3 regions of the Parabacteroides caecihominis genome follow, and region 1 is predicted to be linked to each of the others. Evidence: riboswitches for the same ligand, from Rfam matches in the RefSeq annotation. Region 1 holds a riboswitch; each other region holds the start of a gene.

Region 1 (2,274 bases):
CCTGCCAAACCCAGCTTGATAGGTTGAGGAATCCCTGGGAAACTAATTGGAATACTTCCCAGAATAATACCTAAAGCGATACCGATAAATATTGGAATCAGGTTCGGTTCATTCAGACGTTTCATCGAATTACCCAATATCATACTCACCTTATCGACAGCCAGTTCACTACCAACTACGGTTACACGGTCGCCAACCTGCAATTGCAAACCTTGTGTTGCTACCAGTTCCACTCCGGCACGATTCACACGTGTGACATTGATACCATGCAAACGGCGTAACTGCAAATCCCCCAGTTTAGTGCCCGTCAGTTCCGGCTTTGTCACCAAAATGCGGCGGCTGACAAAAGCACTTTCGGCGGGAATCCATTGTTTACGGTCCATCTCTATCTCTTGACCGATAAAGGTTTTTATAGTTTCCGCATCATGTTCTGTCGTGATCACGAATATTTTATCATCTTCTTCCAAAATCGTACTGCCGGTAACAATGTCCACTTTATTGGTCTTGTTACGCCAAATACGGGATATGACAAATTCCCTATGCTCCAACAGGGCGGCAAGCTCCATTATCTTCCTGCCAAAAAGAGCCGGATTCTTCACTATCAGCGATATAGGTGTAGCCTCACTATTATGCACATTATTCTCTTCTTCCAGCTTTTTCGTCTCCTGGTCAAAACTTATATGAAAAATATACCGGACAAACAACATGGAAAGGATGATACCGACGACTCCCAGCGGATAAGCAACGGCATATCCCAATGCAATCGTATCATCGGAAGCCCCCGTCATATCACTAAATGCCTGTTGAGCAGCCCCCAGTCCCGGTGTATTTGTCACTGCACCCGATAAAATACCGACCATCGTCGGAATAGGGATTCCTGTCACAAAATGTATCACCAAGGCCATCATAACCCCGAGAAAGACAATTCCGCAAGCCAGACCATTCAAAGTCATCCCCCCTTTCTTAAAAGAAGAGAAAAAACCGGGTCCGACCTGCATGCCGACTGAATAAACAAATAGGATCAATCCAAACTCTTTAAAGAAATGAATGACAGACGGATTGATTGTAAACCCAAAATGTCCCAGTAGAATGCCGACAAACAATACCAGGGTTATCCCCAGAGAAATCCCAAATACTTTGATTTTCCCAAGTTGGATCCCTATGGCAATAACCAGAGACAGTAAAAGGATGGAATGTCCGATACCTTCTCCCCATAATAATTCATGAATCCATTCCATAGTCAATCACTTTTGAGGCACAGCAAAACTCCACGCCACAACGCGAACAAAGCTTCTCCATGATTTTCATACAATTTAGAATTAATATTCTTTTCGAACCATTTCCCTAACCCACGAGGAAAAACAGCCTTTAACGAACGGCAGGTCTTCTGACTGACTCCCATCCTGAAGCCTTCCCGACACATGTCAGTGGCATAAGTTGTTTTCAGGATGTTATTAGAGCTTCACAGCAGCGGGACTGTCCGGGATTTACACCCGATTCCCTTTTAATCCGTATCATCCGAACAGACAACACGAAACCAATTCGGAGGCAAAGCTACAAAATAAAAGACAAAATCAATATGATAAATACAAGTTTTTTAAACTTTTACGTTCCTGTTTATTTATAAAACTATGACATAAGCAGAAATCCCTGCCAGCCTCACGGTCGACAGGGATTTACCATTCATAATTCTAACAACAAAATCAAATCGTTACAATGGCATATTGCCATGTTTTTTCGGCGGATTGCTCTGGCTTTTGTTCTTTGCCATCTCCAACGCCTGTATCAGCTTGAAACGAGTCTGCCGCGGCATGATAATCTCGTCGATAAATCCTTGCTCAGCGGCCCGGTAGGGATTAGAGAAGTTTTCCGCATACTCTTTCATAGCCCGCTCTTTCTCTTCTCCGGTTGCTTTTCTATATAAGATATTAACAGCCCCTTCTGCTCCCATAACGGCAATCTCCGCCATTGGGTAAGCCAGATTAACATCGGCACCGGTCGGTTTGCTCGACATAACGATATAAGCACCGCCATAGGCTTTCCGGGTAATCAACGTGATTTTAGGTACGGTCGCTTCCGCATAAGCATAGACGATCTTCGCGCCGTGGCGGATAATACCGTCGTGCTCCTGGGTACATCCCGGAAGAAAACCGGGTACATCTTCAAAAGTAACCAGCGGAATATTGAAACAATCGCAAAAACGGATGAAACGAGCCGCCTTATCCGAAGCATCGATATCCAGCACACCTGCCAGGAATGCCGGCTGGTTGGCAA
Region 2 (2,274 bases), on a different contig from region 1:
CCGGTTTTCATTTGTGACTCTGTGACGGATAATGGACGTTTGACCCGTCAGTCTTTTTCAGCAGCGTATTGCTTCTTCTTATCCATGATATCGACCATTTTGTGTTTGGCCGCAAAACGGGCATGTTCGATGAAGATGTCCTGTATGTCGGGATTCTGTCCCAGACCTTCCATCAGGACGGATACTTTGTAACCGTTGTCTTCCAGCTCCTTTTTCCAGTCGCCTGCTATATCATTGTTGGCATGGTCGCCGGCAACGAACATGAAAGGCATGAGCATGACTTTCTTTACGCCGCTGGTCTTGAGCTTGGCAAGCATCGTATCGAAAGTGGGATAACCTTCGATCGTTCCGACATGGAAGTTGTCATAGCCTTTTGCTTTCAGCATATAATCGGTCATGGCATACTGTGCAGTCGAAGGAGTGTAGGTGCCGTGTCCCACCAGGACGGTAGCTCCTTCCTTGGCTCCTTTCCGGACGATAGCTGCAATGACGTTTTCATAATCTTCGGGAGTGTACAGCAGCGGGTTTCCGATACGGATATCCTTGAACTCTTTTTCCAGTGAGGCGATATCTTTGCGGAGGGATTCCATTTCTACGCCTTCAATGATATTTGTGGACTGGATCAGGATATGGGTGAAACCATCCGCTTTCAGTTGTTTCAGTGCTTCGGCGGGGTTGACTTTATCAATACCCCGTGTTTTCAGGCGGCGCATAATGATGCGTGAGGTATAGGCTTCGCGTACTTCGACTCCTTTGAATGCTTCTTTCGCTTTGTTATTGATGGCGTCGATCGTCAGTTGGCGTGTTTCGTCGTAGGTGGTTCCAAAATGGACCATCAGCAGCGCTGCCTTATCGCCTGCCTGCATGGATGCGAACAGGTCGGAGGATTTGAAATTTCCTTCGCCGTCATCGTGGGGAACGGTCTGGGCAGGGGTGTCGGTCACTGTCTCCTGCAACATACCGTGTGCAAAAGACATACTCATTGAACAACCTACAAGAAAGGCTGTCAGCAGACATTTCTTTTTCATTGAAAGAGATTTGTTTTATGTTCATAATAGCCCTCCTGGCCCCGGGAGAACGGATTTGTCTGTCTGGCAGGTTTCCTGACTTGCCCGGAAAACGACCTTCCCATCCTTGTTTCGGACAGTGGTGTAAGAATGCTTTCCTTATTATCGGGCTTCACAGTAGCGGGCACTGTTCCGGATTCTCACCGGATTCCCTTTTATACGGCAACCGGAGGCTGGCGTATCACCAAAGCGGGACAAAGATAGAAATTTATTTAAAATAAGGGAGCTTTTATAATCTCTTAATTGAATCTTCCGCAACAACTTTCTCATGGATTGTGTTCCATTTACCACAATAAAACCGGACATGGAATATGTCTTACTATTAACATCAAACAATTGTATATATGGAGTGGTTTGCAGATTTGCTCAAACATTATCCGGAACTGGCTATCTTTCTGACACTGGCTTTCGGTTTCTGGATAGGTAAATTTAAGATAGGTAAATTTTCTTTGGGAACAGTTACCAGCGTATTGCTGGTCGGTGTATTAATCGGACAATTGCATATCGATATCGGGGCACCCATTAAATCCGTATTCTTCCTTCTGTTCCTTTTTGCCGTGGGATATAGTGTCGGTCCGCAGTTCTTCCGCGGGCTGAAAAAGGAAGGACTTCCGCAGATGCTTTTTGCTGTACTGATGTGTTTGTTCTCTCTGTTCGTTCCTTTTTTGCTTGCCAAGCTGATGGGCTATAATGCCGGAGAGGCGGCTGGATTGTTGGCTGGTTCGCAGACGATCTCTGCGGTGCTGGGGGTAGCGGAAGATACGATCAACCAGAGCGGGTTGAGTGCGGCGGACAAAACATCCATGATCAATGTGATGCCTGTGGCTTATGCCGTCTGTTATATTTTCGGTACGGCCGGTTCTGCCTGGCTGATGAGCGATGTGGCTCCCCGTTTGCTAGGTGGACTGCCTTCGGTAAAGAAGGCTTGTAAAGAGCTGGAAGCAAAGATGGGTACCGACGACGAAAGCGAGCAACCCGGTTTTATGCCGGCAGCACGTCCCATCACTTTCCGCGCTTATAAGATCAGCAATGACTGGTTCGGGGCGGGCAAGACCATACAGGAGCTGGAAGATTCTCTGGAAGGGCAGGGCCGTCGTCTGTTTGTGGAACGCGTACGTATCAGTAATGTAGTGTATGATGTGAAACCGGACCTGATGCTTCAGAAAGGGAACGAGGTGGTGTTGAGCGGTCGCCGTGAATTTGTGAT
Region 3 (2,274 bases), on a different contig from region 1:
CGAACGGGCGGCAGTTGATCGGTGTGGCAAATGTATTGTCGACGATCAATGGTACGCCATGTTTGTGAGCGATACGGGCAAACTTTTCAATATCCAGTACCATCACTCCCGGGTTGGAGATCGTTTCACCGAACAATAACTTGGTATTCGGGCGGAACGCTTTGCTGATTTCTTCTTCACTGGCATCCTGGTCGATGAATGTACATTCGATACCCAGCTTTTTGAGGGTAACGGACAACAGATTGTATGTACCGCCATAAATACCGGTTGCGCTTACGATATGGTCGCCGGCTTCGCAGATATTGAAACAGGCAAAGAAGTTGGCAGCCTGTCCCGATGAAGTCAGCATTGCTGCCACACCACCTTCCAAAGCGGCGATCTTGGATGCTACGGCATCGTTGGTCGGGTTTTGCAGACGGGTATAGAAATAACCACTCTCTTCCAGATCGAACAGTTTCGCCATCTGTTCGCTGGTCTCATACTTGAAGGTAGTACTCTGATAGATAGGCAGAACGCGCGGTTCTCCTTTTTTAGGTTGCCAGCCACCCTGCACACACAAAGTTGCCGGCTTGAATGAATTGCTCATATTATTAAATGTTTGCTATGTAATTATATTCTGCTGACAAAAGTAAAGAATAGTTCGTTCCATTAATACAAATCTACGATCATTTATAAAAAATAGGGTACTGTTTAAAAATAATCTTTACCTTTGCCCCCGGTTTTGGTGTCACAAATCCAGTTCTACGGAAAAGTGATGAAAAGGGAATCAGGTGAAAATCCTGAACAGACCCGCTGCTGTAAACTCCGCCAAAGTCGTTGAACACAACTCAATCCACTGTTCGCAATGAATGGGAAGGACGTTCAATGACGGAGTAAGTCAGAAGACCTGCCAGAATCAGTAGTTTTAAGCTTTCGAGGAATAAGGCTGAAAAACATGTAAGTAAGGACTTGACTGTATCCTGTAGAGAGTTCTGACTGTTCATGTGTTCCGTTCAGTTTTATCGAAAGCCTGTCGTTAATATATAATGTTTTTGATGGGATGAGAGGTTTCATACATGTATTTTTGTTGTTTATTTGTTTGTTCCCTGTAAGTCTGGCGGCGCAAGACAGGGTCACGCTGTCCGGAGAGGTGAGGGGAGAAGATGGTGCTCCGCTTCCTACGGTTACTGTTGCCATCGAAAATACGACGGCAGGGACATACACCGACGACCGGGGGCGCTATTCACTAAGCATGAAACCAGGAAAACATACCCTTATAATTACCCTACTGGGCTATAATACAATAAAAACAACTCTTGATATCCGCAGGAACAAGACGCTCGATTTCGTTATGGCTGAAAATTCCGTAACCCTGAATTCTGTCGAGGTGTATGGCAAATCGAAAACACAGAAGATCAAGGAAGGTGCTTTCTCGGTAAATGCCCTTGATGTAAAATCGCAGATCAACTCGTTGAAGAATCTTACTGATATAGTGAACCGGACGACCGGAATAAAGGTCCGGGAAGAAGGAGGAGTCGGTTCTGATTTTGATCTTTCCATCAACGGGTTATCGGGTAATTCCGTCCGTTATTTCATTGATGGGGTGCCGTTAGACAGTAAAGGGAGCAATGTGACGCTTGCCAATCTACCTGTCAACCTGATCGACCGGGTGGAGATCTATAAAGGAGTGGTGCCTGCTTCGTTGGGAACGGATGCATTGGGCGGTGCCGTCAACATTATTACTAAGGCGGAGAAGGAGAACTTTCTGGATGCATCTTACAGTATTGGTTCCTTTCATACACACAGTGCCGACCTGAATGCACAGTTTGTGGAACAACGCACAGGCTTGATTGTGCGTCCTACCGTTGGCATCAACTATTCGAAAAATGACTACCGGATGAAGGATGTTCAGATGCGTGACGAGACTGGCGACCAATTCATCTATGGCAATCCCAAACGTTTCCATGACGGTTATTTTTCGCTTTTAGCACAGATAGAAGCAGGAATGGTAGGCAAATTTTGGGCGGACGAATTCTTTGTGTCGGCATCTTATTCCAAAACAGACAAGGAACTGCAAACCGGCTCCGTACAGACCAAAGTGTATGGCATGGCGGAGCGTAATTCGGATGCGTGGAATGTGTCGGCACGGTACAACAAACACAACTTTCTCACAGAAAACATGACATTGAAGGCGACCTTGTCACACACATGGGATCATTCCATCACCATTGATACCGCCTACCGTAAATATTATTGGGACGGAGGCTACATCGTGAGTCAACGCAACGAAATCCG

The links. Region 1 has a riboswitch for cobalamin ahead of NBH14_RS11425 (putative transporter). Riboswitches for the same ligand answer to the same signal wherever they lie in the genome.
Region 2: linked by a shared signal. The riboswitch ahead of NBH14_RS08920 (sirohydrochlorin cobaltochelatase) and the one ahead of NBH14_RS11425 (putative transporter) in region 1 are both predicted to bind cobalamin.
Region 3: linked by a shared signal. The riboswitch ahead of NBH14_RS10325 (TonB-dependent receptor) and the one ahead of NBH14_RS11425 (putative transporter) in region 1 are both predicted to bind cobalamin.

Annotation. Positions count from the first base shown of each region.
Region 1 is NZ_JAMOKS010000011.1:173,703-175,976, reverse strand. It holds gene NBH14_RS11425 (putative transporter) at 1-1,238, opposite strand, end outside; cobalamin riboswitch at 1,361-1,557, opposite strand; gene NBH14_RS11420 (acyl-CoA carboxylase subunit beta) at 1,712-2,274, opposite strand, start outside.
Region 2 is NZ_JAMOKS010000008.1:234,643-236,916, reverse strand. It holds gene NBH14_RS08920 (sirohydrochlorin cobaltochelatase) at 48-959, opposite strand; cobalamin riboswitch at 1,077-1,271, opposite strand; gene aspT (aspartate-alanine antiporter) at 1,412-2,274, shown strand, end outside.
Region 3 is NZ_JAMOKS010000010.1:119,842-122,115, reverse strand. It holds gene NBH14_RS10330 (O-acetylhomoserine aminocarboxypropyltransferase/cysteine synthase family protein) at 1-586, opposite strand, end outside; cobalamin riboswitch at 706-908, shown strand; gene NBH14_RS10325 (TonB-dependent receptor) at 1,040-2,274, shown strand, end outside.